Regions from separate parts of the Marinobacter liaoningensis genome, predicted to be linked through region 2. Evidence: predicted binding sites of a transcription regulator. Region 2 holds the regulator's gene; each other region holds the start of a gene.
The links. Region 2 encodes LexA, which represses DNA repair genes until DNA is damaged. Its sites were predicted from a motif close to CTGTNTNNNNANACAG; they were not measured.
Positions count from the first base shown of each region.

Region 1 (10,671 bases), 770 kb from region 2:
TCAGCGGGGTCTGGCCACCGTATTGCACGATCACGCCCTTGGGTTGTTCGACGTTGATGATTTCCAGCACGTCTTCCAGGGTGATCGGTTCGAAATACAACCGGTCGGAGGTGTCGTAGTCGGTGGAAACTGTCTCCGGGTTGCAGTTGATCATGATGGTTTCGTAACCATCCTCACGCATCGCCAGGGCCGCATGCACACAGCAGTAGTCAAACTCGATCCCCTGACCGATGCGGTTCGGACCGCCACCGATAACCACGATCTTGTCGCGGTCACTGGCGTCCGCCTCGCACTCTTCCTCATAGGTGGAATACATGTAGGCGGTATCGGAGGCGAACTCCGCGGCGCAGGTGTCCACCCGCTTGTAGACCGGGCGGATGCCCAGATCGTGACGAAGCTTGCGAAGACTCACTTCCGAGATACCCAGCAGCTTGGCCAGACGGGCATCGGAAAAACCTTTGCGCTTGAGACGGAACAGGGTGGCCTGATCAATATCGGCCTTGCCAGCGGATTTCAGGGTCTGCTCTTCCCGGATCAGATCTTCAATCTGAACCAGGTACCAGGGGTCGACGTGGGTATGCACGAACACATCGTCGACGCTCATGCCGGCACGGAAGGCATCACCGATGTACCAGACTCGCTCGGCGCCGGGCACATTCAGCTCACTGATGAGGGTTTCCTGGGAATCCTCCGAGCTCAGATTCTCCAGCTTCTCATCGAACCCCTCAGACCCGACTTCCAGACCACGCAGGGCTTTCTGGAGAGATTCCTGGAAGGTACGACCGATCGCCATCACCTCACCCACGGATTTCATCTGGGTAGTCAGCCGGGCGTCAGCCTGGGGGAATTTCTCAAAGGTGAACCGCGGAATCTTGGTGACCACGTAGTCAATGCTGGGCTCAAACGAGGCCGGAGTGACGCCACCGGTGATCTCATTGCGCAGCTCGTCCAGGGTATACCCCACCGCGAGTTTGGCCGCGACCTTTGCGATCGGGAAACCGGTCGCCTTGGAGGCCAATGCCGAGGAACGGGACACACGCGGGTTCATCTCGATCACCACCATGCGGCCGGTATCGGGGTTGATGCCGAACTGAACGTTGGAACCGCCGGTTTCCACGCCAATCTCACGCAGAACCGCCAGGGAGGCGTTCCGCATGATCTGGTATTCCTTGTCCGTCAGGGTCTGGGCCGGGGCCACGGTGATCGAATCACCGGTGTGCACGCCCATGGCGTCGAAATTCTCGATGGCACAGACGATGATGCAGTTGTCCGCCTTATCGCGGACCACCTCCATCTCGTATTCCTTCCAACCTATCAGCGACTCGTCAATCAGCAGCTCATTGGTCGGGGAAAGGTCCAGACCACGGGTGCAGATCTCTTCGAACTCATCACGGTTGTAGGCGATACCGCCACCGGAACCACCCATGGTGAACGAGGGGCGGATGATGCACGGAAAGCCGATGTCATCGGCCACTTTCCAGGCCTCGTCCATGGAATGGGCGATGGTGGCACGGGGGCACTCGAGGCCGATCTTCTTCATGGCCTTGTCGAAGCGGTCCCGGTCTTCCGCCTTGTCGATGGTGTCGGCGTTGGCGCCGATCATTTCGACACCGTGTTCCTGCAGCACCCCGTGCTTTTCCAGATCCAGCGCACAGTTCAACGCGGTCTGGCCGCCCATGGTCGGCAACAGGGCGTCGGGCTTTTCCTTTTCAATGATCTTGGCGACGGTTTTCCAGGTGATCGGCTCGATGTAGGTCGCATCGGCCATCACCGGGTCGGTCATGATGGTCGCCGGGTTGGAGTTGACCAGAATGACCCGGTAGCCCTCTTCCCGCAGGGCCTTGCAGGCCTGGGCTCCGGAGTAGTCAAACTCGCACGCCTGCCCGATCACGATGGGGCCCGCGCCCAGGATCAGGATGCTTTTGATGTCAGTACGTTTTGGCATGTCGTGGTAAACCTGTCAGCAACTTTGAAATTCTTGCAGCGCAAAACGCGGCGCGTGTCGTACCCGGACATCGGCCCGGGAGCACTGCCCTCAGGCAGACCGGGCTTCCATCAGCCGGATAAATTCGTCAAACAGCGGCGCCACGTCGTGGGGGCCCGGACTGGCTTCCGGGTGTCCCTGGAAACTGAATGCCGGTTTATCGGTGCGTCGGATACCCTGCAAGGTGCCATCGAACAGGGATTTATGCGTCGCCTCCACGGTACTCGGCAGGGAGCTCTCGTCCACCGCGAAGCCATGGTTCTGACTGGTGATCATCACCGTGCCGTCCGCAATGTTCTGCACCGGGTGATTGGCGCCGTGGTGGCCGTGCCCCATCTTCATGGATTTTGCACCACTGGCCAGGGCCAGCAGCTGATGCCCCAGGCAAATGCCGAACACTGGAATCTCGGTCTCCAGAACCTCGCGAATCGCCGTGATGGCATAGTCACAGGGCTCCGGGTCACCGGGGCCGTTGGACAGGAACACACCGTCCGGGTTCATCGCCAGCACCTCGGAAGCCGGCGTCTGGGCAGGCACCACGGTGATGTCGCAGCCCCGGGAGGCCAGCATCCGCAGAATGTTGAACTTGACGCCATAATCCCAGGCGACCACTTTGAACCGTGCCTCGCCACGCTCGCCGTAGCCGTCGGTCAGGGTCCACTCGCTCTGGGTCCAGTTCCAAACCTTTTCAGAGGTCACTTCCCTGGCCAGGTCCATGCCCTTCAGGCCCGGAAACGCCTTGGCCAGTTCCAGGGCGCGCTCCGCCGTGGCATCGGCGCCGGCAACAACGGCACCGTTCTGGGAACCCTTATCGCGGAGGATGCGCGTCAGACGACGGGTATCGATATCGGCAATGCCAACAATGTTGTTGCTTCGCAGGTAGTCGTCCAGCGCCCCCTTGCTGCGCCAGTTGCTGGCAACCAGCGGCAGATCGCGGATGATCAGGCCGGCAGCCTGGACGCGATCGGATTCCACGTCCTCTTCATTCACACCGGTGTTGCCGATGTGAGGATAGGTCAGTGTGACAATCTGGCGGGAGTAGGACGGATCGGTGAGAATTTCCTGGTAGCCGGTCATGGCGGTGTTGAACACCACTTCACCACTGGTTTCGCCGTCAGCGCCAATGGCGGTGCCGTAAAACAGGCTTCCGTCTGCGAGTGCAAGGATTGCAGGTGTGCTCAAGGCTTGTATCCTCATCGAGTGGCGTATCGGTTCGTCACGAACAGGAACGCAAGCGCAAATTCAGGTCGCAAAAAAGCGAGAGGGAGTCAAAACTCCGTCCCGCTTTTTATTGTCCGGGAACCTTATTTGTTCCCTGGGCGTTTTTCAAAGCTACGCTTGGTGCAGTTAAACCGCCTTATTGTAAAAAATAAGCGGCTTTCTGTCCATGTATAATCGCCCGCGCGACTCTATTTGAGCGACAACACATCCTGCATGTCGTACAGCCCGGCTGACTTACCCTTAAGCCAAAGAGCTGCCCGCATCGCGCCCTTGGCAAAGGTCATGCGACTGCTCGCCTTGTGGGTAACCTCAATCCGCTCACCCTCGGTGGCAAACAGCACGGTATGATCCCCCACCACATCCCCGGCACGAATGGTTTCGAAACCGATTTCTTTCCGGGTCCGCTCGCCGGTGAAGCCTTCACGACCATAAACCGCGCATTCTTTCAGATCGCGACCAAGAGCATCGGCGACCACTTCCCCCATCCGCAGGGCGGTACCCGATGGCGCATCTTTCTTATGGCGGTGATGAGCCTCAATGATCTCAACATCGTAATCATCGCCCAGAGTCTGGGCTGCAGTGCGCAACAGGTTCAACACCACATTAACGCCGACACTCATATTTGGGGCAAACACCACCGGCGTGGATTCCGCGGCCAAGGCCAACTGCTCTTTCTCGGCCTCGGACATTCCCGTGGTTCCAATTACCAGCATTTTGCCGTTGGCCTTGCAGAATTCCGCGTTCGCCAGGGTGAGATCCGGAAAGGTGAAATCGATGAGTACGTCAAAATCATCTTTCACCGCATCCAGACCACCGGCCATCTTGATACCGGTTTTGCCGATGCCGGTCATTTCCCCGGCGTCGGCCCCGACCAAGCTGCTACCCGGCTCGACGACGGCCGCACCCAGCTCAAGGCCTTCGGTGCCGTCAACGGCCTCGATCAACACCTTGCCCATGCGCCCGGCGGCGCCGATGATTGCTACCCTCATGCTCGCATTTCCCTTTCGTCTGCTCGTCAGAATTTCATTTCGTCGAAGAAGCTTTTGACACCCTCGAACCAGGAGGTTTTCTTCGGAGCATGCTCGGTACCGTTGCCGCCGTCCAGAGTTTGCTGAAACTCATCCAGCAATTCCTTCTGACGCTTGGTCAGGTTGACCGGCGTCTCGACGATCACTCGGCACAGCAGGTCGCCTGCCGGACCACCTCGAACCGGGCTTACCCCCTTGTTACGCAGACGGAAAAGCTTGCCAGTCTGGGTCTCGGGGGGAATCTTCAGCTTCACCCGACCATCGAGCGTTGGCACTTCCAGCTCTCCCCCCAGGGAGGCATCGACAATACTGATCGGAACTTCGCAATACAGGTTGCGACCATCCCGGGTAAAGATGGAGTGTTCACGCACAGCGATCTGAACATACAGGTCGCCCGGCGGCCCACCATCGATGCCCATCTCACCTTCGCCGGAGAGACGGATGCGATCGCCGGTATCCACGCCCGGCGGCACTTTGACCGACAGCGTCTTTTCTTCCTGAACCCGGCCCTGACCATGACAGGACTTACACGGGTTCTTGATGATCTGACCAGAGCCCCGACATGTGGGACATGCCTGCTGCACGGTGAAGAAACCCTGCTGCATCCGGACCTGCCCCATACCCTTACAGGTACCACAGGCTTCCGGCGTTGAACCTTTCTCCGCACCACTGCCATCGCAGACTTCACATTCCCGGTGGCCGGGAATCTTGATCTGGACGTTCTTGCCTTTTACGGCCTCTTCGAGATCCAGCTCCAGCGTGTAGCGCAAATCCGCACCGCGGGTGTTGCGGCCACGTCCGCCACCGCCACCAAAGATGTCTCCAAAGACATCACCGAAAATGTCGGAGAAGCTGGCACCGCCACCTCCGAAACCACCACCGGCCTGGCCATCGACGCCAGCATGACCGAACTGGTCATAGGCAGCCCGCTTGGAGTCGTCTGCGAGAATCTCGTAGGCTTCGCTGGCCTCTTTAAACTTGTTCTCGGCTTCGGTGTCATCCGGGTTACGGTCGGGATGATACTTCATTGCAAGCTTGCGGTAGGCTCGCTTGATTTCCTTCTCGTCCGCATCCCGGGAAATTCCGAGAATGTCGTAATAATCGCGCTTGGCCATGCTTTTAAAACCCTGTTTTTAAACGCGGAAAACGCGGGGAATTCCCCGCGTTTTCCAACTGCCTGATGTACGTCAGAATTACCGCTTGTCGTCGTCTTTGACTTCTTCAAACTCGGCGTCGACGGCGTCGTCAGCCTGCTGGGCCTGAGCATCTTCCTGCCCGCCAGCTTGCTCGGCCTGCGCGCCCTCTTCTGCATACATCTTCTGAGCCAGCTCCGAAGAGACTTCCGTCAGCTTCTGGGTCTTGGCTTCAATGTCGTCCTTGTCCGATCCTTCCAGGGCGGTCTCGAGCTCCTTGATGGACGCCTCGATAGACTCTTTCTCGCTGTCACTGACCTTGTCGCCGGCTTCGGTCAGCGTCTTGCGAACGGCGTGAACCATCGCATCACCCTGGTTGCGAACCTGGACCAGTTCCTCGAACTTGCGATCTTCCTCGGCGTTGGCCTCGGCGTCCTGCACCATCTTCTCGATCTCGTCATCGTTCAGACCGGAAGACGCCTTGATCACGATGGACTGTTCCTTGCCAGTCGCCTTGTCTTTTGCAGACACGTTCAGGATCCCGTTCGCGTCGATGTCGAACGTCACCTCAATCTGCGGCACACCCCGCGCTGCCGGCGGAATGTCCGCCAGATCGAAACGACCCAGTGATTTGTTCTGGGCGGCTTGCTTCCGCTCACCCTGAACCACGTGGATGGTAACGGCAGTCTGATTGTCATCCGCTGTGGAGAACGTCTGCGATTTCTTGGTCGGGATCGTGGTGTTCTTGTCGATTAGCGGAGTCGCCACGCCGCCCATGGTTTCGATACCCAGGGTCAGCGGCGTCACATCCAGCAGCAGCACGTCTTTCACGTCGCCGGAAAGTACGGCGGCCTGGATGGCAGCACCCATGGCCACGGCTTCATCCGGGTTCACGTCTTTGCGAGCGTCTTTACCGAAGAACTCCTTAACCTTTTCCTGCACCAGCGGCATGCGGGTCTGACCGCCGACCAGGATAACCTCGTCGATTTCGCTTCCGCTCATGCCCGCATCTTTCAGGGCCACTTTACACGGCTCAAGGCTGCGCTGAACCAGATCTTCTACCAGCGACTCGAGCTTGGCGCGGGTCAGCTTGACGTTCATGTGCTTCGGACCGCTGGCATCGGCCGTGATGTACGGCAGATTCACGTCAGTCTGCTGGCTGCTGGAAAGCTCGATCTTGGCCTTCTCACCAGCTTCCTTCAGACGCTGCATCGCCAGGGAGTCGCCGCGCAGGTCAATGCCACTATCCTTCTTGAACTGGTCGGCCAGGAACTCAATGATCTTCAGGTCGAAATCTTCACCGCCCAGGAAGGTGTCCCCGTTGGTGGCCAGAACTTCAAACTGGTGCTCGCCATCAACATCGGCAATTTCAATGATGGACAGGTCGAAAGTACCGCCACCAAGGTCATATACCGCCACGGTACGATCGCCACTCTTCTTGTCCAGGCCATAGGCCAGGGCTGCGGCGGTCGGCTCGTTGATAATGCGCTTCACGTCCAGACCAGCGATCTTACCGGCATCTTTGGTGGCCTGACGCTGACTGTCGTTGAAGTAAGCCGGCACGGTGATCACCGCCTCGGTCACTTTCTCGCCAAGGTAATCTTCGGCGGTTTTCTTCATCTTCTTGAGCACTTCTGCAGACACCTGAGGTGGCGCCATCTTCTCGCCTTTCACCTCTACCCAGGCATCACCGTTGTCCGCCTTGGCGATCTTGTACGGCACCATTTTGATGTCTTTCTGAACGACATCGTCTTCGAAACGACGACCGATCAGACGCTTGATGGCGTACAGGGTGTTATTCGGGTTGGTAACAGCCTGACGCTTCGCAGACTGGCCTACCAGCGTTTCGCCGTCATCGGTGTACGCGATGATCGACGGGGTCGTGCGATCACCCTCGGCGTTTTCAATAACCTTGACCTTGTCACCATCCATGATGGCAACACAGGAGTTTGTTGTTCCCAGATCGATACCAATAATCTTGCTCATTGAGTCACTCCAATTCTTCTGAATGCTTTCCCGGAGAGTATTGCCCCGGCTTTCGCCATTTACTGGCTATATTGGCGCTTTAATCGGCTTTTCAAGCCTGCTCATCAATTTTTGGTGCATCTTCTGCCTTGGCGACCATCACCATGGCCGGACGTACAACACGGCCATTCAGCAGATAGCCCTTCTGCACCACAGCTACAACACTGTTTGGCTCGGCATCGGGAGCCGGCACCATGGACATGGCTTCGTGCTGCTGGGGGTCAAACGGCTCGCCAACCGGGTTGAGCTGCTCGACGTTGAATTTGCCGAGACTGTTCATGAACAGGTTGAGCGTCATTTCCACACCCTCCCGGATGGACGCGACCAGCTCACCGGTATTCTCATTGGCTTCAGTGCTTTCGACCGCCTTTTCCAGGCTGTCCGCAACCGGCAGCAATTCCTTGACGAACTTTTCCAGAGCGAACTTGTGCGCTTTCTCGACGTCGATCTCGGCGCGCCGGCGGACATTCTGCATCTCGGCCTGGGAGCGCAGCATCTGCTCCTGGGCTTCCTTGACCTGGGCCCGCAAAGCATCAACCTCGGAATCTTCGCCCTCGACAAACTCGTCTTCCGCCTGCGCTTCTTCCGCGGCAGCCTCGGTCGCCCCTTTCAATTCGTCTTCTACCTGTTCGTTGCGGTTTTCGTCGGTGCTCATGACCACTCCTGCTAACTATCCGGCGGCCGACATCAACTCGGCCGATTCAACATGACTTCCGACCGCAGCGAGCCGGAAAAATGTAGTTGCGAACGGATATGGGGCCCAGCTTGCAGGTTTCAACCACCCCACCCGTCAATCCGACAGAAATTCGTCCCGAGCAATTTGCAAACAACAAGAACCCTGTATATATTCACAGTCACTGTATGAAATCACAGTATTCGGCTAGCCCCTGATCCGGGAGGGTCCGCCAGGCATTTCGAAGGACGCGGAGGTTTTCTGCATGCTCACACAGCTCACGGTTTCCAATTACGCCATTGCCGAACGGGTGGAACTCCAGTTCAGCAAAGGCATGACAGCCCTGACCGGAGAAACCGGTGCCGGCAAATCGATTGTCCTGGACGCCCTCGGGCTGGCGATGGGCGGTCGTGCCGACGCGGGCGCAGTTCGCCATGGAGCCAAGCGTGCAGACATTACCGCCACCTTCGATGTCTCAGACATCCCTGAAGCCGCTCAGTGGCTTGAAAGCCACGAGCTGGATGATGACAGCGACTGCATCCTGCGCCGCGTGATCAGCAAGGACGGACGTTCACGCGCCTACATCAATGGCCAGCCCTGCCCGCTGGCCCACCTGAAAGACCTCGGCGGCCTGCTGATGGATATCCACAGCCAACACCAGCATCAGTCGCTGCTGCGCAAAGAAACCCACCGAAAACTGCTGGACGAATTTGCTGGCGTGGAAAGTCTCGCTGCGGACACCCACATTGCCTGGAAAGCCTGGAACCAAACCCGAAACCGCCTGACCGAGCGTCAGCAGAATGCCGACGAGACCGAAGCAAAACTGCAGCTGCTGCGCTACCAGGTCGAGGAACTGGACCGGCTAGCACTGGAAGATGGAGAGCAGGAACAACTGGAACAGGAACAAGCGCAACTGAGCCAGGCCGACGCGGTGCTACACAGCAGTCATCAGGCCGCCTTGCTCTGTACGGAAGAAGAAACCAGTGCAGCAGACATGGTGCGCCAGGCACTGCAACAACTGGAGCAACTGCCAGTGGACGTTCCCGCCCTGGCTGACACCATCCAGATGCTGAACGAAGCCCAGATCCAGATCAGCGAGGCCGGCGACAATCTGCGCCGCTTCGTGGACGACTACGAGGCCGACCCGGAACGATTGGCCCAGGCCGAGGAACGACTGAGCGCAATCTACCAAATGGCCCGCAAGCATCGGATCACCCCGGAAGAACTGCCGGAACTGCACCAGCGACTGTCTGCGGAACTGGCAGAGCTGGACGGCGGCGCCGGCAGCCTCGAACAGTTGGAAGCGGAACTGGTAAAGCAACGCAGCGCGTTCGACGAACTCGCCGGCAGACTGACGGAAGCACGCGAACAGGCGGCGGTGGAGCTGGATCAGCGCATCGCCGAGGAACTGGCACAACTGAGCATGCCAACGATGCAGTTCGTGACCCACCTGAACCGCAACGCCAAGGATGAGCCCGCCCCCCATGGCCAGCAGGACATCGAATTCCTGGTCAGTGCCAACCCCGGGCAACCGGCTCGCCCGCTGGCCAAAGTTGCCTCCGGCGGCGAACTTTCGCGGATCAGTCTCGCCATTCAGGTCGTGGTGGCCCAGACCTCAACCACACCAACCCTGGTCTTTGATGAAGTGGACGTGGGCATTGGCGGTGGCACCGCCGAAGTGGTCGGTCGGCTGCTACGGAGCCTGGGTGAAAACGGACAAGTTCTGTGCGTGACCCATCTGCCGCAAGTGGCGGCGCAGTGCCATCAGCACCTGTTTGTCAGCAAGTTTACCGAAAGGGACGCAACGTTCTCGAAAATTGAAACACTGGACGATCAGGGAAGGATCAGTGAAGTGGCACGCATGCTGGGCGGCGTCGACATGACCGAGCACACCATTGCACACGCCAGGGAAATGTTTTCCAAGGGGCAGGCCACCCACCACTGAGGCCACTCTCCCACAACCTCTACCCCTCTCGATCCTGAGAGCTGTTGGGGCGGGTGATTCACCCGCCCCTTTTTTATACTTATGATTTGATCGGTTTTACGTAGAGGATCAGGCTGTGATCAACGATCTCGTAGCCGCGCTCCTCGGCGATCTTTTTCTGGCGCTCTTCGATGACGTCGTCAACGAACTCAATGACCTCGCCGGTCTGTGTACAGACCATGTGGTCATGGTGATCATCGCCAGCCATCTCGAAGACCGCGTGACCGCCCTCAAAGTTATGGCGCAGCACCAAGCCCGCCGCTTCGAACTGGGTCAGCACCCGGTAGACAGTCGCCAGCCCCACGTCATCTCCCTGCTCCAACAGTTTCTTGTAGACGTCTTCGGCACTCAGGTGGTGCTCGTCGGCATTCTCAAGAATATTGAAGATCTTGACTCTCGGCAGAGTAACTTTGAGACCGACTTTTCGTAATTCGGCGTTTTCAGATGACATGTTACTATTCACTCTTTGGTGTGCCTCACGGCTTCCGGTATGATGAAGCCGCCATGAACGGTTACCCCGTGCCACACCTGCCTCTGGCAGGCGATTTCAAGATAGAGGATTTCCCCCGGCGATGCAAAAGCTTACAGCTCTGATTCTCACTCTCATTCTGACCGGATGTGGC
Region 1 covers NZ_JAHXKI010000002.1:1,052,888-1,063,558, forward strand. Annotated here, with positions in the region: gene carB (carbamoyl-phosphate synthase large subunit) at 1-1,945, opposite strand, end outside; gene carA (glutamine-hydrolyzing carbamoyl-phosphate synthase small subunit) at 2,036-3,166, opposite strand; gene dapB (4-hydroxy-tetrahydrodipicolinate reductase) at 3,394-4,194, opposite strand; gene dnaJ (molecular chaperone DnaJ) at 4,221-5,348, opposite strand; gene dnaK (molecular chaperone DnaK) at 5,427-7,352, opposite strand; gene grpE (nucleotide exchange factor GrpE) at 7,444-8,046, opposite strand; gene recN (DNA repair protein RecN) at 8,330-10,009, shown strand; gene fur (ferric iron uptake transcriptional regulator) at 10,089-10,499, opposite strand; gene KZO34_RS07310 (outer membrane protein assembly factor BamE) at 10,621-10,671, shown strand, end outside.
Region 1: the regulator LexA is predicted to act here: its motif matches at 8,230-8,245, upstream of recN (DNA repair protein RecN).

Region 2 (10,671 bases):
ATACCGTGTTTGGCAATCACCGCTTTCTGGGCCGGGTTCAGGTGGGCGCGGTCGCCACCAACAGTTTTGAAGATGTGCCGCCCTCGCTTCGTTTCTTTGCCGGCGGCGACCAGAGTGTCCGGGGTTACGGGTATGAAACCCTGTCCCCCGAGAACGACAACGGGGTTCCGGTCGGTGGTCGTTTTCTGCTGGTGAGCAGTGGCGAGTACCAGTACCAGTTCGCTGACCGTTGGCGAGCAGCAGTGTTCGTCGATCATGGTAACGCCATCAATGATCCGTTTGATCCGCTTGCGACCGGCGCCGGTATCGGTATTCGTTGGATCAGTCCGGTCGGGCCTTTGCGGCTGGATGTGGCCAAGGGGCTGGACCGGGAGTTCGGAGGTGGCTGGCGTATTCACTTCTCAATGGGACCTGAATTGTGACCGATCATAAGGATCGCGACGAGGATCAGCAGCCGGAGCAGGCTCCCAGCCGCCGGTCGGCCTGGTTCTGGGTGCTGCTTGTGTTGGGTGGCCTGATTCTGTTGCCTCTGGTTCTGGTGATCGCGATCTTGTTGGCCCTTAAATCCGAAACGGGTACCGCCTGGGTGATAGAGCAGATTCCCGGCCTGGAGGTGACTGAAGGCCGGGGATCGCTGATGGGTAAGTGGCAGGCCGAAACAGTTGACTGGCAGGGCTATGGCGTGGAGGTCCTGGTCGAGTCGGCGCTGATCGACTGGTCGCCTTCGTGTCTGCTCAAGAAACGGCTCTGTCTGGACGCGCTTCGGGCCACGCAGGTTGATGTGCGTGTCGAGCCGTCCCCTGACAAGGAGAGCGATGATCAGGGGATTGCCCTGCCTGGTTTGGATTTGCCGTTGGGAATCCGCATCGGTGAGGTGAACCTCGGGCCGTTCAGCCTGAATGAATCCCGAATCTGGGATCGGTTGGAATTGTCAGCCGGTGGTTCGGGATCGGACTGGCAGATCGAGCAGGCGCGCTACCAGCTGGATGACTATTCGGTCACTGTGTCCGGTCGGGTGGAAACCCGGCGGGACTGGCCCGTGGATCTGGATGTTGAAGTGTCACTGCCACCCCCGTCCGGCGATCGCTGGACGTTCGATGTGAACCTGGCGGGCAGCGTTCGCGATCTCAGGTTATCGGGACACAGCCAGGGATACCTCGAGGCAGGTCTGGAGGGCCGGTTGTCGCCCCTGGCCCCTGCCTTGCCGGCGGAACTCCGGATCACCTCGACACGTTTCCTTGCGCTCGAAACACTGCCGGAGACATTGGAGCTGCAGGATTGGTTTGTCGAGGCCGAGGGTAGCCTCGAGTCAGGTTTTCAAACCCGTGCGGAGGCAAGGTTGCCCGGTACCGAGGGGCCAATTGGCCTGACCCTGGAGGGTCTGGTGGATACCGGCGCGGCCAGAGACCTGACGCTGACAGTGTCGTCATCGTCTTCCGGGACGACCGGCAAAGTCCGCGTCACCGGTAACGTAACCTGGCTGGACGGTCTGGCGGCGGATGCGAACCTGTCACTGAACCGCTTTCCCTGGTACTCGCTGGTGCCGGAGTTGGCCGAGCCTGCGGTTAGCCTGAATCGACTCGACGGCTCCGTAACCTGGTCAGCCGGGCGCTATCACGCCAACGTAGAAGCTGATGTAGAGGGACCCCAGGGGGCGGCGACGCTGGCCTCGGTCGTGGACGGTGATACCAGCGAGACCACACTGACAGATCTGAGCGTGGTGACTGATGCCGGATCCCTGTCCGGGAGCGGTAAGGTGAATTTTTCCGGGCCTCTGACCTGGCAGGCCGGGTTGCAGCTTGACGGTTTCAATCCGGGCTACTGGGTGCCCGTCCTTGAGGCCAGCCTCAGTGGCGACATTGAAACCAGCGGGACGCTTCGCGAAGACGCTATTCCCGCCATCCAGGCACGCTGGGATTTGGCCGGCCAATGGCAGTCCAAACCGGCGCAAGCCCGAGGGTCGCTTGATTCCTCAACCGGCAGTTGGGAAGTGTCCGGACTCGAGATGACGGTCGGAGACAACCGCCTGGACGGATCCGGAACCTGGGGCAATGAGATAGCCGGCAAGCTTCGCTTGAGCTTGCCGGCCCCTGGTCAGTTGCTGGCGGATCTGGCGGGGCAGATGAACGCGGAACTGACGGTGGCGGGTACACCAGACAATCCCACGGGAGAACTGACGGTCGATGCCCGGGAACTCGGTTGGCAGGACACCCTGGGGATCGCAAGCCTGGATGTTGACGCGATTCTGGAGTCAGGCTTCAGCCTGAAGGGTCGCGTCGATGCAAAAGGCATTGAGGCTGCCGGTCAGCAACTCAAGGCGCTCACACTGAATGCGTCCGGCACCCGGGATGAACACCAGCTTGAGCTTTCGGCCAGTCATGCCGAAGCCGCCGTGCGCCTCCTGTTTGCCGGTGGTTTCAGTGAGGAGTCGTGGAGCACCTGGAACGGCTCCCTGTCCGAAGGGCTGATTGAGGTACCGGAACAGAATCAGCGCTGGGAACTGGAGTCTGCAGCAACCCTGGCGTATCAGGAGGATGGCGAACTCCGCTTTGGCGCCCACTGTTGGCGCTGGCAGCAGAGCAGTGTCTGTGCTGAAAATCAGACACTGCTGCCCACCCCGAGTCTTGCTTATCAAATTGACAACTTCCCGACGGCGGCCCTGGATCCGTTAATGCCGGAGCGGCTGCGCTGGCGGGGCAGCCTGAATGGCGAGATCGATTTGACCATGACAGAGAGCGGGCCAAGCGGGCAGGTTCGGGTCGATGCCGGTAGCGGGGACTTTCAGATTCTGGTCGATGAGGGCTGGGAGTCCCTGGATTATGAGCGTTTCATCACAGAGCTGAATCTTGAGCCTGAGAGGGCAGAGCTGGATCTGCAGCTTGCAGGTCCGCAGCTGGGGGAGCTCGCTGTCGATGTCGGAGTTGATCCGCGTTCCGCTGATCGTCGGTTGGAAGGGACATTCAGGTTGAACAATCTCGACATAGCCATGGCCGGTCTTTTTGCGGGGCTTGAGGAGATCTCGGGAGAGATCAATGGCCAGGGGAAACTGTCCGGCCCGCTAATGAAACCGGCCGTTACTGGCGAATTGGCGCTGACCAATGGTCGGGTGGTTGACCCGAGTTTGCCGATTCCCCTGGAAGAGATTTATGTCAGTCTGGGGCTGAATGGCTACTCCGCGGATATTCGCGGCAGGATTCGAAGCAATGCCCGCAGCCAAACCACACTGAATGGGTCGGTAAGTTGGGAAAATGCGCCGGAAGGGCGACTGACAATCAATGGAGAGCGTGTTCCGTTCAGCCTGGAACCCTACGCACAGGTGGAGTTGGCGCCGGATCTCGCGATTGCTTTCCGCCAGGGTGAGCTGAGTGTGACCGGCCAGCTGGCAGTGCCGCGGGGCAGCATCGAAATCAAGGGACTGCCGGCGCAGGCGGTCTCGGTGTCGGAAGACGAGGTGATTGTCGGGGTCGAACAGGAAGAGCCGGCCATTCGAACCCTGGATATGGATGTAACCGTTGTGGTTGGCGAGGATCAGGTAACCTTCGCCGCCTTCGGTGTTACCGGTGATCTTGAGGGTACGATACGCATTGGTAACAATCTTGATACCCGTGGCACCCTTCAGCTCGTGAATGGCCAGTATAAGAAGTTTGGCCAGGAGCTGGAGTTGCGCACGGCCCGGATACTGTTCGTGGGCAACCTGACGCAACCCTACCTTGACATTGAGGCCGTGCGGACGGTGGATACGGTGGTGGCCGGCATTCGTTTGAGCGGGCCCGTGCAATCGCCCGCGACGGAAGTGTTTTCCACCCCGGAAATGCCCCAGACCGACGCCCTGTCCTATTTGATTCTGGGCCGGCCGCCCCAGGGCCGGGGGGATGAAGGGCAAATGAGCGGTGCTGCGTTGTCCCTGGGGTTGACTCAGGCCAACAAGTTTACCGGCCAGATCGGTGAGGAATTCGGCATTGAACAGTTCATGCTGGAATCGGAGGGCAGTGGGGAGCAGACGTCTGTCGTGGCCAGTGGTTATCTGACGGATGAGCTGAGTGTCCGGTATGGCGTCGGTATTTTCGAGCCGATCACAACGGTGGCCCTGAGGTACGATCTCGGCCGGTACTTCTACCTGGAAGCGGCCAGTGGTCTGGCCGCTTCGCTGGACATCTTCTACACCCGGGATTTCTGAGCTCAGTCCAGTTCAAAAGTTACGTTGACTGTGGCGTGCACCTCTCGCACTCCGACGCTGGAAACGGCATCGGCCGATCCCTTGGCTTCCGCCATCATCATTGGAACCGGCCGGAAGCCACCGTTGATGTTGATGGTCACTACGTCACCACAGGATTGTTGCAGTTGCTGGGCCACGAACTCGCAGCGAGACTGGGCATTGGCGATGGCTCTGGACAAGGCTTCCTGCTCCAGGCCGGTTTCATCGGAGTGAAAAAACTGGCCAGGGCCGAGATTGTAGTTCAGTCCAATGGCCTGCGCCTGTTCGAGCAGGGGGTTGAGCAGGGAAAGGTCGTCAATGTGGAAGGTGACCGTCTGCGACGCTACCGCCTGTTTCCGAGGTTCCTCGCCCCGTTCGCTTACCGGCAGCGTTCGGCTGTAAAGGTTCACCATGGCATCCGTGTAATCCTGAAGCCTGTCCTGATACTGACGGATCGCTTCGCGCCACTGGTCCATCAGCTCGGCCACCTGCTCTGTTGCCTGTTGCGGCATCTCATGCTCGGCCTTGGCGATGAATTGCAGCCGGGCGCTGTCCGGCTGATACCGCACACTGCCTTCGCCGCTGAGGGTAACTTCGCCGGCCAATGACAGAGCCGGGACCAGCGCCAGTGAAAGGCCGAGGCTTGTTGCACGCTTCCATCTGTTCATGAGTCATTCCTCCTCTGAATTCACATCGGGATCGGGCTTTCCGGAATCCGGTTCCAGGCGGCCCAGTTTGAAGTCCAGTGCTGCCTGGACGAATTGTCTGAAAATGCGGCGATGTCCACTATGATATAGCAGATATTCCGGATGCCATTGCACGCCCATCAGCCATTGGTGGTGTGTGTTTTCGATAGCCTGAACAAACAGGTCGTTATCCACAGCAACTACCCGGAGGTTTCGACCAAGCCGTTTGATCGCCTGGCTGTGGATGCGATTGGCACCGATCATCGACGACTGCATGATGTGCCCGAGCCTGCTGTTCTTTACCACTCTCACCGTCTGCATCGGTAACAGTAGCGGGCGGTGTCGGGTATGGACGCGAAAGGGCGTCACGTTCTGGCACAGGGAGCCGCCATGGAACACATTGATAAACTGGGCACCCCGGCAGATTCCGAGCACGGGAATTCCGATGCGTTCCGCCTCTTCCAGCAATCGCTGGTCGGTGGCATCCCGTTCCCGGTCATAGTTCGCGGTGACCATCGGTTGCTGATTGTAGTGCTCTGGATGCACATGGGTTCCCCCGGACAGGACGAGCCCATCCAGCAGAGACACATCCGTTCGCGACCCGGGGCGAATATAGTGGGTGCGCCCCCCCTGCAACCTGATGCCGAGGCTGATGAGGCGATGTGCAGTGCCTTTTCGTGCCGGACCGCTGATACCGATGGTCAGTCCGGGCTGTTCATCTCCGGTTCCAAGTGGTTCAGACATAACCCCTGCTATGTAACCACTCGGCGGCTGTATCAAGCCAGCTGTGGGTCAGGTTGTGCAGATTGATCTTGCTCTTCTCCCGGAAGAGCCTGCGGAGCTCTGCCAGTTGGGAGGCATCAGAGGCGATCTGCTCCAGAATGACCCAGTCGTTCCAGACGCTGGAAAAGTGCCACGACGGGTTATCAATGTCACAGTCCGGCAGCCGGTAATGCAGGGTAGGGCGACTCTTGATCCTCGGGTCATCCACATACTGGCCCAGTAGCTCTGAGTCCAGGTGGGCGAACAGGGGTAGGAGGTCCAGTGCCCGGTTCCGCGTCGGATTGTATTCCAGGTAGTCCCGCATCAGCTGTTCCTGATCCGGTGCATAGTCATCTTCCATCAACAGATCGGTATACCGGCTGCTCCAGGGTTCGATATAGGTGGTGAATTTGCGGCTGATGTCCAGCTGGTGGCGGGATTTGAGCCACTCGTACAGTGCTGCGAAGGCCTGGAAATAGCGTACCAGCGTAGCCGGCTTCAGGTCCGGCAACTCCGGGTTAAGCTGGAGCCCGAAAGCATAATAGATCGCTTCCCGGCTTCCGAGTGCTCCTTCCTCGCGCAGCTTGTCTGAAAGCGCCTCTATCCGGGGGACTTCGGAAAACGGGATAGGGGGTGTGATGATTTCAAGTGGAACAACGCGCTCGGCTGCGGCATCAATCACTTCCATGGCCTGACCGCCCAGCTCCCGAATGGTGTCGGGCAGGCGCTCATCGGTCAGGTCCAGATCCTTGATCGGATCTGAGTCCAGCTCAATGGTGAATGACCCCAGGTCAGTATCCAGCTTGGTGACATAACGCGATTGCAGGTCGGGTTCGGTGCCCAGGAAACGCGCCATAAGATTCACCAGTGCATCGTACCCCAGTCCGGAAAGTTCAATTTCGATCCCGACGCGGCGCTCTTTGCCGTCATCGGTTCTAAGAATGTCCGGCATCTTGCAGCCAGTCGATTGGCTCATAGCTCTCCCTAACACGCGAGTTTCATGTTTTGTCACCTTACCACAATCACCGAAGCGGGCGCGTTTACGCAGCAGGCAGAAAAAACGTGGCGGGACTTTACACTGGATAAAACACTGTATATAGTCATTTTACTGTATATAAAAACAGGGCTGGTCAGAAGGGTCATTAAGGCCGGTTCCCGGGATCCCCGTGATGGAGTAGCTCAATGAAGCTGACAGCAAGGCAATCTCAGGTGCTGGAAATAATCCGGCGGTATCTGGATGAAACTGGTTATCCACCCACACGTGCGGAAATTGCCGCGGAGTTGGGCTTTCGTTCAGCTAATGCGGCGGAAGAGCACCTGCGTGCCCTGGCTCGTAAAGGGGCCATAGAAATGGTTCCGGGGGCCAGTCGAGGCATACGTCTGCCGGAAGCAGAGGAAGATCTCGGGTTGCCGGTGATTGGCCAGGTGGCTGCGGGCAGTCCGATCCTCGCCCAGGAGCACATTGAGGATCATGTCACCCTCCAGCCCAGTTTTTTCTCGCCGTCGGCGGATTATCTTCTGCGGGTGCGCGGGATGAGCATGAAGGACATTGGCATCCTTGATGGCGATTTATTGGCAGTCCATCGGACCCAGGATGTGCACAATGGCCAGGTAGTTGTGGCGCGTGTAGGCGAAGAAGAGGTGACCGTCAAGCGGTTCCGGAAGGAAGGTTCGAAGGTTTACCTGATTGCGGAGAACGACGAATTTGCCCCGATTGAGGTGGACCTTACCGAGCAGCAACTGTTTATCGAAGGTTTGGGCGTGGGTGTAATCCGACGGTCGGACCTTCACTGACCAAGTCGGGTTGCCACGGATAGTTTGAGAGCAGGTGAATCATGGAACAATTAAGCTTCAACCAGAATCTGGCTTATCAGCAAGGTGCGTTGTCCCACGCGGTACCGCCGTCTGCGGCTCCGGAGAGGCGTTCTGTGATTCGGGCCCGGCGCAGACCTGATCGTACCGATACGGCGGCTAGCGGGAACGTCACGGAGATTATTTTGCCGGAAGGTCAGGTAGAGAATTTTCAGCTGCTGCTTCCAATGCTGACGCAACTGAATCAGGAAAAGCGCTGGCTTGCCTGGATTGATCCACCTCAGGCCCTGGTCAGCAAATGGCAGAAAATGCATGGCATTGTCGCTGGCGAGCTGTTGGTGCTCAGGTCCACTTCGGATCATTCGGCGCAGGAACTGGCAGAGCGGGCATTAAGTGCGGGTACCTGCCATGCCGTCGTGATGTGGACGCGCAAGCTTGGCAATTCGGCGTTTGAGGCCCTCCAGCGGGCTTCAGCCAATGGCAGCAGTCATGGTGTCGTTCTGCGCCAGCGTTGAGGTCGGTTGCGTCACGGTTTTCCCTGTGACGCAACGCCGGGCTCTGATCAGTAGCGGCCAAGTGCCGCCGGGGCCTGTAAATCAGTGGAGGGTATAGGACTGCTGGCTGTCGACAGCTTCCAGCTCGTCATCTTCCCAGTCAATGTCGTGAGCGACATTTCCAACGGCCTCGATGCCCGCCGCGATCATGGCCTTGGCAACATTCATATCCCGGTCTTCCATCATTTCCCGGGCTTCCTCAGAGAACGAAATTTTCACAAGCGGTGCGCTATCGTCGTCGATACGACGCAACGCATAGTCGCCGTTGCTCAGTTGTACGATTTCAAAAAATGATGGTGACATTCGGTAAACCTTTCAATTAATGAGACCCGGAGTAGCTCAGCGTTTGGTTACCACTCGCTGTGCTGCTCTTCCAGGTCATCGGCAAAATTTTTCATGGCGCCAAGTGTCCGGCGCAGGCCCTGGGCTGAGCGGTCAGGCCCGGTATCGGCAGAAACCGCAATGATGTTCTCTGCACTGACCGATTTCCGGGTCACAGGTGGCCGACTCTGTGAAGCTTCCATCTGATCCAGATGGTTCCACCAGCTGCCCGGCTGGCTCTCCAGTTCCCGCAGGCGGGCAATGTCGTTGGGGGCCTCCCCGATCAACGCCGCCAGTTCATCCAGGGTTGCCGGTTCCTCGCTCCGTTTCTGGTAGAGGCGGGCAATCATCACCAGTAACAAGCGCCGTGACCTCAGCAAGAGCTCAATGGCGCCCTGAATTACCGCTTCGCGTCCCATTGCCAGTTCTGCCTCTGTGGCTGGCCGGTCTTTCATGGGCCCAGAGTCGTTCTCTAGCTGGCTCAGCAGAGTTCGAGCAAGGAACAGTTTCTGTGAAACCAGCGAATGCCACTGAGAAGCCATGGGATACCTGCAATCACGGAGCGGTCGTTTCAACCCGGAAAATTAATTCACCAGCATAACATTTCCAGCCACAAGTTTCTCCCTTTGTCTGGGTGGTTTCCGTTTCACAAGAAAATACAAACATTCACTTGAAACGGTCGTTTGAATTTGGCAAAAAGACGCCCGGTTGTGCGATCTGTGCGAAGTACGGCCATCTGCTGGTGGCCTGTAAACGGCGGCAAAGCCAGCCAAACTGCATGATTTTCTGGAGGTGTAAGGGATGCGAAACCATGTTGTCGCAGGTATTGCAGCGGTTTTGTTCGGAATGTCCGGGCACGCCCTGTCCAAGGTATCGCCGGCCGAAGCCGAACGGCTCGAAAGCGAGCTGACACCTGTCGGTGCCGAGAGGGGGGGCAACACCTCCGGAAGCATTCCCGAGTGGACGGGGGGGCTTAAAACGCCACCGAAGTCCTGGGCGAAGGGGCAGATCGAGACGAACCCATTCCCCAACGACAGGGCCCTGTTCGTGATTACGGCCGAGAATTACCACCTCTATCGGGACAAGCTGTCTGCCGGGCATATCCGGATGCTTGAGCAATACGGGCCCGAGTTCTTTATGCCGGTCTATCGGACACGTCGAACGGCAGCGTTTCCCGAGCATGTTTACGACAAGTCCCGGAAGAATGCGGTTCAGGCAGAGCTCCTGGATAACGGGAATGGCGTTCGCAACACCATCATGACCAGCCCCTTCCCGATTCCTAAAAATGGCCTGGAAGTGATCTGGAACCACATCCTGCGTTATCGGGGCACCGAGGTGGCGTTCCGCAGCGCCTCTGCCACGCCGCAAACTAACGGTTCCTACAATCCGGTGGTAAACGACTACGAATATTTCTTTGCCTACAGCAAAAAAGGCGCGGAGCTTGAGGAGATCGACAACAAGATTTTCTACCTCAAGACCGATACCATTTCGCCATCGGCGCTTGCAGGAACCATCACCCTGGTGCACGAAACCCTGGACCAGATCCGCTCTCCCCGTCTGGCCTGGCGTTACGATGCCGGCTCCCGCAGGCTTCGCCGTTCGCCCAATCTTGCCTATGAGACAGATCTGCCCAATTCGTCATCCCTCCGCTCGGTTGACCAGAAGGACATGTATAACGGGGCGCCGAACCAGTACGACTGGACCCTGAAAGGCAAGCGGGAACTGTATGTTCCCTACAATGCCTACCTGCTGCACGACCAGGATGTCCAGGCTGACGATGTTATTCGGCCGAACCATATCAACCAGACCCTGACCCGTTATGAATTGCACCGGGTCTGGGTGGTGGAGGCAAAACGCCGCACCGGCATTGGTCACATCTATGATCGGCGGGTCTTTTACGTGGATGAGGATAGCTGGCAGATTCTGGCCTCCGAGGAGTACGACGAGGAGGGTAACCTGTGGCGTGTGTCGGAGGCTCATAACATCAGCTATTACAGTGAGCCGGTATTCTGGACTACCATGGAGATGACGTATGATCTCAAGGCCAATCGTTATTATGTCGATGGGCTGAGCGACGGTTTCCCGGCATATGATTTCAATCCGGGATTCCGTGGCAATGATTTCACTGCCTCGGCCGCCCGACGGGCCGCCCGCCGCTGATTGAGGTCGAGGTCTGGGGCCGGTTCATGCCGGCCCCCGCCCACCGATTCTCACAGGTATCCAAGAGGAGAAAATGACATGGCCGATCCCCAGTCCTATCTGGACCACGTCGATCAACTGATGGCCAGTATGGGGCGCGCCCTGAGCGATCAGGACTGGGATGAGCTTGCCCGGCTCAACG
Region 2 covers NZ_JAHXKI010000002.1:287,154-297,824, reverse strand. Annotated here, with positions in the region: gene KZO34_RS03660 (autotransporter assembly complex protein TamA) at 1-422, shown strand, start outside; gene KZO34_RS03655 (translocation/assembly module TamB domain-containing protein) at 419-4,177, shown strand; gene KZO34_RS03650 (SIMPL domain-containing protein) at 4,180-4,863, opposite strand; gene KZO34_RS03645 (gamma-glutamyl-gamma-aminobutyrate hydrolase family protein) at 4,867-5,625, opposite strand; gene KZO34_RS03640 (amidoligase family protein) at 5,618-6,619, opposite strand; gene lexA (transcriptional repressor LexA) at 6,826-7,437, shown strand; gene KZO34_RS03630 (cell division inhibitor SulA) at 7,479-7,970, shown strand; gene KZO34_RS03625 (hypothetical protein) at 8,052-8,312, opposite strand; gene KZO34_RS03620 (DUF6586 family protein) at 8,360-8,872, opposite strand; gene KZO34_RS03615 (DUF1329 domain-containing protein) at 9,132-10,490, shown strand; gene KZO34_RS03610 (SOS cell division inhibitor) at 10,569-10,671, shown strand, end outside.

Region 3 (10,671 bases), on a different contig from region 2:
AACTCCTTCTTCAGGGCCTCAATGGCCGGCGTCTTGTCGAGCGCCTCGACATCGAAATAGCTTGCACCGGACACACCAAGTTCATTGAGATGGCCGGGGACTTCGGGCTGTCCGTGATCGGCCGAAAGCACCACCAATGTGTCCTCAAGGCCAACGTGCTCATCAACGACGTTGAGCAGGTCAGCCAGGGTACGATCCAGGCGAGCCATATTGTCCTCGGTTTCCAAACTGGACGCGCCGAAAACGTGACCGACATAGTCGGTTGCGGAAAAGCTGACCGCCAGGAAATCCGGTACCTCGTCCTGCCCCAACCCCTCAGCTTTCATCAACGTGGTTGCAAAATCGAGGGTTAATTCGTCACCGGCCGGGCTGAGCGTCAGTCGGGTCGTCATATACTTGTCGTCGGCTGAGCCCCAGGCGTGCGGGAAGGTCCGCCCGAAACCCGGAAAATCGGTTTCGAAATCCTGATCATCAGACCCACCAAACTGGTAAGCATTCGGTTCCAGGAGTAGCTCCCAGGCCTGGTCCGCGTATTTGCCAGCGGGCTTGCCCGCGTTCCAGTCCGTCACCCACTGCGGGTACTCGTCATAGTAATAGGTGCTGGTAACAAACTCCCCGGTGGCCTTGGAAAACCAGAAGGCTTTTCCGGTCTGCCCAGCCAGGGTAACCGCACCTCGATCTTTCACAGAGACGCCAAAGATCTTTGACCGCCCATTGAAGTGAATCGCCAATTCATCACTGAACGTCGACGTGAGGATGGCGGTTGGTGACCGGCCATCCACCTTGGCTGCCTTCTGGGTCGGATCGATTTCAGTCTGTTTATCCACATCAGCACCGGCTGTCAGCAACCGATAGCGTGCATCTTCGATGTTGTAGATCAGTCGTCCCAACTCACGATCAAACCAGACGTTTCCGATCATCCCGTGGCGTGCGGGTACTGTGCCAGTCGCCAAGGATGTGTGGCCAACGACAGTCTCTGTGTTTGCGTGTCGATAGTTGGCGTTGGAATAGGTGATTCCGTTGTTCCAGAGGCGCTTGAAGCCATCGCCTCCTAAGACTGACGCGTAACGCTCGGGCAAATCGGCGCGAAGAGCATCCACCGTGATTTGCAGAATAAGCTTCGGGGGGCCGTCTCTTCCAGTTTCCGCAGCGACTGCTGCGCCGGGCACCAGACCGACCATCACGGCGGAAAACGCAGACGTGAACAAGAGGAACGACCAGCTGTTCCGGAACGGTTTCAGGAAAGAGGAATAAAGCCTAATCATGGGAGCTCCCTGATTTGGTTGAATGTCCTTATTAACCAAACAATCACCACCACGGCTCAGCGTTGCTACAGAGTCACTGCCCAGATTGTGTAATGTCGGTATAACACAGCTCCGGCTTTTTTCAAGCTGACAGCATTCACAGCGAGGGAGGTACAACCCAGCAGAAGGGGATCGAGAATCAGATAGGAAGAACTGAAGGGGAGCAGCGGCAGCAGGGAGCGCTCCTGCTGCCTATTTCAGAATTGACAGTGGCTTAAAGCAGCTCTCCGTTGGCTTCAGCCGGCGCCTCTTCGGCTTTTTCCTTTTTCTCTGGCTTGGGCATCAGCTTGTCACGGACCTTGGCTTCGATTTCCGTGGCCATATCCATGTTTTCTTCCAGGAACTTGCAGGCATTGGCCTTGCCCTGGCCAATCTTGTCGCCGTTGTAGGCGTACCAGGCACCGGATTTGTCCACGAAGCCTTCCTTCACACCCATGTCCAGAACCTCGGCCATATGGTAAATGCCCTTGCCGTACATGATCTGGAATTCGGCCTGCTTGAACGGTGGAGAGACCTTGTTCTTGACCACTTTCACGCGGGTCTCGTTGCCCACTACCTCGTCACCGTCCTTTACCGCGCCGATGCGTCGGATATCCAGACGAACGGAAGAGTAGAATTTCAGGGCATTACCCCCAGTTGTGGTCTCCGGGCTACCAAACATAACGCCGATCTTCATCCGAATCTGGTTGATGAAAATCATCAGGCAGTTGGCGTGCTTTACGTTACCGGTCAGTTTACGCAGAGCCTGGGACATAAGGCGGGCTTGCAAGCCCACGTGACTGTCGCCCATCTCGCCTTCAATTTCCGCCTTGGGCGTCAGTGCAGCCACAGAGTCCACAATGATGACGTCCACCGCATTCGAACGCACCAGCATATCGGCGATTTCCAGCGCCTGCTCACCGGTGTCCGGCTGGGACACCAGCAGGTCGTCCACGTTGACGCCAAGTTTTTCGGCATAGACCGGATCCAGGGCGTGCTCGGCGTCAACGAAGGCGCAGGTCTTGCCCTGTTTCTGGGCTTCCGCAATCACCTGCAGGGTCAGCGTGGTCTTACCGGAACTTTCAGGGCCGTAGATTTCACAGATACGACCGTAAGGCAGGCCGCCAATACCCAGGGCCACGTCCAGCCCGAGAGAACCGGTGGAAACCGCAGGAATCGCCTCGCGGGGCTGGTCGCCCATTTTCATCACGGCACCTTTGCCGAACTGACGCTCAATCTGGCCCAGTGCTGCGCTCAGTGCTTTCTTGCGGTTGTCTTCCATAGTGCAAAACCCTCTGTCGCCGTAGCGGCCGGCGATCACTCAAGACCGGTCGCGGAATAATGGTTCGGGAACTTGTACAGCAGATACAGCAAATTCCCTGTATATTTGAACAGTATTAAAACATAACCCGATGAGGAGACCAACCCCTCTTTTACGAAACTGATTTGATTGCGGCGCGCACTCTGCTGACGACCGATCAGGACGTCTCCAGAAACGCCCGGACCCCCTGCAGCGCATAGAGAACCGCCTGGCGACGGACCTGGTCCCGATCTCCAGAAAAGTGTTCGACGACCGCTTCGGTAGAGGTCGCATCATTACCCCAGGCGAACCAGACCGTGCCTACCGGTTTCTCCTCACTGCCACCGCCCGGGCCTGCAACGCCGCTGATGGCGACAGCCACATCCGCCCCGGTGGTCGCCAGCGCACCCGCGACCATTTCGCGAACGACCGGTTCGCTGACCGCACCGTGATCCTCCAAAGATTTGCCAGTCACCCCCAGCAACTCCTGCTTGGCCTGGTTGCTGTAGGTCACCAGTCCGCCAAGCACGTAGGCCGAAGAGCCCGCCTTGTCAGTCAGTGCCTTGGCCACCCAGCCGCCCGTGCAACTCTCGGCCGTGGCTATCATACGTCTCTGCTGCTCCAGCAGTTCGCCCAGACGCGCTCCCGCGTCGAACAATTCCTGGTCACCGGCGGTCATAATGATCTCCTTCGTTTCATCCCGGGCGTTATTTTCTTACAATTCACGCCTTCATCCAAAGCAAGGCAATCCGGACCCGTCCATGTCAGCAGCTCAGAACGATCTTTCCAAGCACACGCCCATGATGCAGCAATACCTCAAGATCAAGGGCCAGCACCCCAATGAGCTGGTGTTCTACCGCATGGGGGATTTTTATGAGCTGTTTTACGAAGACGCCAAAAAAGCCGCCGAGCTGATGGACATTACCCTGACGGCGCGAGGGCAATCCGGGGGCAACCCGATTCCCATGGCCGGCATCCCTTTCCATTCCTCTGAGGGGTACATTGCCCGGCTGGTGCGGGCGGGTCAATCCATCGCCATCTGTGAGCAAATTGGCGATCCGGCCACGAGCAAGGGCCCTGTCGAGCGCCAGGTGGTAAGAATCGTTACGCCCGGCACCTTGAGCGACGATGCCTACCTGGAAGATCGCCGGGACAATCTCCTGGTGGCAATCTACAGCCATCGCGAACAGTTCGGATTCGCCTCCCTGGATATTTCCAGCGGTCGGTTTGCTGTCTCTGAGCTGGACGACCTGGAAGCCCTGCAGGGCGAACTCCAACGCGTGCGCCCGGCCGAGATTCTGATCAGCGAAGACTTCCCGTACGAAGAGGTGCTGGAAAGTTTCACCGGGATCCGTCGCCAGGGCCCCTGGCTGTTCGAATCCGATACCGCACGACGAGTGATCACCCATCAGCTGCAAGTGCGAGATCTCACCGGGTTCGGGTGCGAGGACCTCACCCTGGCGATCTGCGCCGCCGGTTGCCTGCTGCAATACGCCAAGGAAACCCAGCGCACGGCCCTGCCCCATATCCGGAAACTGACCCGGGAACGCCGGGACGAGGCCGTCATCCTGGACGCGGCCAGCCGCCGAAACCTGGAAATTGACACCAACCTGATGGGCGGCCATCTGCACACCCTGGCCTGGGTGATGGACCGCACCGCCACCTCCATGGGCGGACGCGAGCTCCGGCGCTGGCTGAACCGGCCACTGCGGAACGTGGACGTCGTGGCACAACGCCAACAGGCGGTATCGGCACTGTTGGACGGTTTTCACTATGAACCAGTGCACGACCTGCTGAAGGCGGTCGGTGATATTGAACGGGTACTCGCCCGGGTTGCTCTTCGCTCGGCGCGACCCCGGGACCTGGCCCGTCTCCGGGATGCGTTCCAGGCACTGCCGGACCTTCAGGAGACGCTAAAACCGGTCAATTCCCATCACATCGTAAAACTGGCCACCATCATCAGCGAATACCCCGAGCTGTCTGACCTGCTGGAGCGGGCCATCATCGACAATCCGCCCGTGGTGATCCGGGACGGCGGCGTGATCCGTGAAGGCTTTGACGAGGAACTGGACGAACTCCGCAACATCAGCGAGAACGCCGGCCAGTACCTGCTGGATGTGGAAACCCGGGAACGGGACCGTACCGGCATCAGCACGCTCAAAGTGGGTTACAACCGGGTACATGGCTACTACATCGAGATCAGCCGCGCCCAATCCGATCAGGCTCCGGTGGATTACATCCGGCGCCAGACCCTGAAGAACGCCGAACGTTTTATCACCCCGGAACTGAAGGAATTCGAGGACAAGGCCCTGAGCGCCAAGAGCCGTGCTCTGGCCCGAGAAAAAGCACTGTACGATGAGGTCCTGGAAACGGTCGCTGAACAACTTGCACCACTGCAGGATGCCGCCCAGGCCCTGGCTGAACTGGACGTCCTGAGCAACTTTGCCGAACGGGCCACCACCCTGCGCTTCGCCGCACCGGAATTCAGTGAATCACCGGGCTTTGATATCGAAGAAGGCCGTCATCCCGTGGTTGAGCAACTGCTGGACGAGCCGTTCGTGCCCAACGATCTGCTGATGGACACCCAACGCCGCATGCTGGTGATCACCGGCCCCAACATGGGTGGTAAGTCCACCTACATGCGCCAGGCCGCCCTGATTGCCTTGCTGGCCTATACCGGCAGTTTCGTCCCTGCGAATCGGGCGGTGCTGGGGCCGGTGGATCGCATCTTCACCCGCATGGGCTCCTCGGACGACATTGCCGGCGGCCGGTCGACCTTCATGGTGGAAATGACCGAAACCGCCAACATTCTCCACAACGCCACGGAATACAGCCTGGTGCTGATGGACGAAGTCGGCCGCGGTACCAGCACCTTTGATGGCTTGTCGCTGGCCTGGGCCACCGCCGAGCACCTGGCGAAAAACATTCGCTGCTACACCCTGTTTGCGACCCACTACTTCGAGCTGACCCAGCTTGCGGATGACCTCACGCACGCCGTGAACGTGCACCTGACCGCCACTGAACACGACGACAGTATCGTCTTCCTGCACAACGTCCATGATGGCCCGGCCAGCCAGAGCTATGGCTTGCAAGTGGCCAAGCTGGCAGGTGTGCCCCAGGACGTCATCCGCAACGCCAAAGGCCAGCTGGCGCACCTGGAAGGCAGCGCAACGCCGACGGCACCGGCCAGCCAGGCCCCGGCAAACAAGGCTCCAGAAAGCCTACCCGCTTCATCCGGACGAACCAGTGATCCGATCATGCAAGGGGACATGTTTGCCAGCCTGGAACCCAGTGCGGTGGAGGAAACGCTGAAGTCCCTCGAACTGGATGACCTCACTCCGAGGGAAGCCCTTAACCGGCTTTACGAACTGAAGGAATTACTGGTCAAATAACGGGAATATTCCAGAATATGGGCCGAGGTAATAAGAATATAGCGGTCCAATGCTTGCGGGTCTGAAGGGCGCTCCCTACAATATCGCGCACTAAAACATAACCATGGGGCTGACTGAAAGCTCCCGATGAGATTGACCACTGGACCAGGGATCTGACTATGGCGTTTATCGTTACTGATAACTGCATCAAGTGTAAATACACGGACTGCGTGGAAGTCTGCCCGGTAGACTGTTTCTACGAAGGCCCGAACTTTCTGGTAATTGATCCGGACGAGTGCATCGACTGCGCCCTGTGTGAGCCCGAGTGCCCGGCAGAAGCCATTTTCTCCGAGGACGAGCTGCCCGCCGATCAGGTCCAGTTTGTAGAGCTCAACGCCGATCTCGCCGGTAAGTGGCCGAACATTACCGAGAAGAAGGACCCGCTTCCGGATGCTGAAGAATGGGACGGCAAGCCGGACAAGCTGCAGTACCTCGAGAAATAAGGCGCCGCCTGAATGCAAAAAGGGAAGCCCCAGGGCTTCCCTTTTTCTTTGCCGGTTCGATTGATACGACCTTCAAAGCTGCTCAGCTGCTCGCCAATTTCGCCCCCATGGCGACAAAAAATCCGCCGGTGGTGGCATTCAGGGCACGTTTCACCCGCGCGCTGGCCCCCAGCCCTTTGAACCGGACGACCACAAAGGCTAGCCCGCACTGCCAGAGCATGGCCAGCAGGAAGTGCACACCCGCGAGAATCAACGACTGCTGAAAGGCGTTGCCGGCAGGGTCCACAAATTGTGGCAATAACGCCATGTAGAACAGCGCCGTCTTGGGATTAAGCACGTTCGACAGCAGCCCTTCCCGGAACGAAATGCCGGTGGCCACCCGCTGTTTCACGACCGCGGGCTGCTCAGCCTGCTGCCTGCCGTCCCTTGCCCATGCCTGACGGAGCGATGCAATCCCCAGCCAGACCAGATAGCAGGCGCCGGCCCATTTCAGCGCAGAGAAGGCCCAGGCGGTCTCGACCAGCAGAATGGAAATACCCAGCGCAGACAGCGTCGCATGGATGAACAACCCGCTGCAGATGCCGACGCTGGTTATACAGCCATCCCTCAAGCCCCCGCGTCCGGTATTACGCATCACCAGTAGCGTGTCAACACCGGGTGTTATCGTGAGCAGAGTAATGGCGATAAGGTAAGCCCAGAACAACTCTGTAAACACTGCATGCCTCCGAGAAGTGGCCGGCGCCGGACTTGATCAAGCCTGCGGCTCAAGTATCTTCCGTGCCGCCGCCGAATTGTAAAAGCGACTCAATCTGCGGCGCACCAGGGCCTCAACATAGCCCTGTTCCCGCAACACGTCCATAACCGGAAGTGCGTAGGCATCGATTTCAGCCATGATCACCTCCCGGGTAACGCCCACGTCGTTGAGCAGATCGGTGATGGGGCGATCACCGTATTTGGCAAACAGATGCTCCACCACGGCGCGGGAACAGCCTTCAAAATAGGCGGTTTTGCGGAACTGCAGCCAGAACTCGTAACCCAGCACCACAAACTCCTGTAACTCGACATCTCCGAGACCCTCGCGCAGATCGGCAATGGTCCTGCCCTCCACCGAGACCCAGCCCGCCATGACGCTGTCCCGGAGCTCATCATCAGACAACGCCCTGTTCAGGAACTGCTCGCTGCGGGCGATCAGACCCGGCAGACTATCGGACAACCAGATCTTGATCCGCCGTTCAAAGGTTTCATCCAGGCCGGGCACTGCCCGGTTCGCCATCTTCTTACCGAATTTCATCATCGAGCCGACACCCGGCACCGACTTGGTAATGAGATTGTCCTCGTAGAGGTAGTTCACGAGGCCGGCGTATACCACGTTCGACACCAGCTCCTGATAGACCGGATGAGCCATGATCTCACTGATGATCCGCTCCCGCTGCTGGCGCAACTCCAGGGCCTCCTCCACGAAACCGGTTGCCTGGTCCCGGCTGATGATTTCTCCCAGCGTGGTCCGCTCCTGCACCGGTGCGTTCATTACCTCCGTGGCCATTTCCGCCGCCAGTTCGGGAATGCCGGCATCCAGCTCCATGTTCACAACGATCCGCTGGATCACACCCATCACCTGATCCACAGAGCTCAGCCGGTTCAGGGTGATTACATCCGCCTGCCCAAGAAGTTCCGTCACTTCGCGCTCAAGGAACTTGCGCAGCTTTGCCCCCTTGAGCGACGCCAGTTCATGCTTTACGTGCTGCTCAAGCAGCCTGTTGGCGAGATCCGCATTGCTGTTGCCCATGGATTCGACTGTCCTGTTCATGAAAGGTTTGAGGTAGGAGTACGAGGCTAACACGGCAGCGTGCAGGTGGAGTTCGCCAAAACTACCGGGTGACGACCGCGGTGCGGCAAATGCCGGTCACCGCGTCGCACCGTAGAGGACGGATTACTGGAAATCGTTAAAGGTATGCGGTTCAGCTGCCAGAGCCAGGCACAGGCTTCCCGGACCCACATAAATACTGCTGGTGATTCCCATCTGGGACAGCAACAGCTCAACACCATTGCGTTCACAGGCGTCCCGTAGGCGGTTGAGTCCCGGCAAATCCTCTATTTCGGTCCAGGTCAGACCACAGGACAGACTGACATACGGCGTGGCCAACCCCGCCTCAACCCTGGCGGCGGCGTAGTTCATCACCTTCTCCACGGCCACATCGAAACTGCGGGTCTTGGCCACAGGCTGACCTTCCGCACCCTTGCCAAAAATCACCGGCGTTATATTGAGCGTCTTGCCCAGGAAGGCCACCAGTGCCGAAACGCTCTTGTCGCCGCGCCGCCGGGCCCGTTCCCGGATGTAGTGCAGGTCACGGGGGATGACACAGGTGTATATCTTGTCCGAGAACGTCTCGACCTCATGCCGGAGGGCGTTTTTCGACAGTTTCTGGTCAATCAGCTTCAGGGTATGGGCGGCCAGCAGGCCCTGGCCGGCGAAAATCTGCTTGCTGTCGATCACCCGCATCGAGAATTTTCCCTCGCGGCCAGCGGCCCGGCGAGCGCCATCGTAATTGGCCAGCACGCTGTTCATTGCCTCGGTGGCATTCTCGAATATCAGGCTGCGACTGCGGGTGACGGTTTCGCAAAACGCCACATCAAACTGAGTGACAATTTTTTCCATGAACAGGTCGTGAATCTGCTTTGGCGAATAGGCCTGGGTCTCGGCCTGATGCCCTTTCTGCAGCAGCCCGCTCTGGTAGAACTCCTGGGTCCTGACCGGATCATGCTCGTCGATGTAGGTCTGGCCATCAATCACGGCGGTGACGGGAAGAATAAACAGATCGTGCTTACGACTGAACTCGTAAGGTAGATCGCACGCGGAATCGACGATCAAACCAACTCGCATGGTGAGGCCTCCAGCTTCGGGCTTTCCTCGTTGGGAGCGCCCTTTTTTGTCGTTATTTTTGAAGGCAACCAGTTTTACACAACCCGTTCAGAATTTCAGCATTGCGCCATCACTGTGCGGATGGCGCCGCCTCCAATTCCTTCAGGTTCTTCGCCAGAAGCCGACGGTTGTCCTGCTGCCAGGGATGAAAGCCCTTACGGAAGTAGGCCAGAAACTCCGGCAGGCACTTGCGGATAACGCCAGGTTTGCCCCACAAGAAGTTCAAGCCGCCGAGCCAGGTGCCCAGGCTCCAGAGTTTGCCATCCGTCTTCAGCAGACTGCAGGTATTGAGGAAGGTGTATTTGAAGAAGTTCCAGGTAACAAACAGGAACACAATCCGCCGCAAGCGCTCATCGCCCACACATTGCTGGTAGACATCGAACGCCACCGATTTGTGCTCGGTCTCCTCAATCGCATGCCAGCGCCAGAGGCGCGCCATTGCCGGGGTCGCGCCCTCCATCCATTCCGGATGCCGGAGTATGGCGTTCGCCAGAACCGCTGTGTAGTGCTCAGCGCCACAGGTGCCCGCGAGCTGGCGGCTGGGCGGGAGATTGGCCACCCACTTCATATGCCGCGCAAATCGCTCGTCAATGGCGTCAATGTCGTAGCCCCTTGCTTTCAGGGCCTCGTTGTAACTCTTGTGTTCACGGCTGTGCAGCGCTTCCTGGCCAATAAAGCCCCGGATTTCAGCCTGGAGCTTGGGATCATCAATACGATCACGGTACAGCCGAACGGCGTTGATGAACTGCTGCTCGCCATCCGGAAACTGCAGGGACAGGGCATTGAAGAAGGCGGTTCTGAAGGCATTGTTGCCGTGCCAGAAAGACTTCAGGTCTTCGCTGACGTCAAACCGGATATGCCGGGGCTGGACCGACACCCCTTCAGGCGTGGAACTGATGGTCATGGCTGCCTCCTGTTGTTATCACGTTTTGTCGTGTTGTTATCGGTTACGAACAGCGGTTAAACATTCACCAGCCAGGCCAGTTTAAACCTGAAAACAAGGCAGAAGGAAGGCGTCGAGGGTCAGAATTCGACAAATTGTCACGAAATGACATTCTGTCATCCATCAGGGAATGAGCAAAAAAAGGGAGGCATTACGCCTCCCAAAGGACACACAGGGGGTGGACTGCCTCCGGTCCGACATCAGAGGCAGTTGGGTCAGTGTTCGTCAGCGAGGTCGGCGCCCGGCGCTTCCGGATCAGCGGTAAAGCCCAGGAGCTTGGTTCGTTCAATCAGCAGGTAAAGCACAGCGCCCGTAGCAAGGCCCCAGCCCGCGCCATAGACCGCCAGCACA
Region 3 covers NZ_JAHXKI010000003.1:418,175-428,845, reverse strand. Annotated here, with positions in the region: gene KZO34_RS15160 (alkaline phosphatase family protein) at 1-1,265, opposite strand, end outside; gene recA (recombinase RecA) at 1,519-2,565, opposite strand; gene pncC (nicotinamide-nucleotide amidase) at 2,762-3,262, opposite strand; gene mutS (DNA mismatch repair protein MutS) at 3,345-5,975, shown strand; gene fdxA (ferredoxin FdxA) at 6,134-6,457, shown strand; gene KZO34_RS15135 (LysE family translocator) at 6,540-7,172, opposite strand; gene KZO34_RS15130 (hypothetical protein) at 7,209-8,243, opposite strand; gene KZO34_RS15125 (DegV family protein) at 8,388-9,338, opposite strand; gene KZO34_RS15120 (metal-dependent hydrolase) at 9,448-10,281, opposite strand; gene KZO34_RS15115 (solute carrier family 23 protein) at 10,536-10,671, opposite strand, start outside.
Region 3: the regulator LexA is predicted to act here: its motif matches at 2,663-2,678, upstream of recA (recombinase RecA).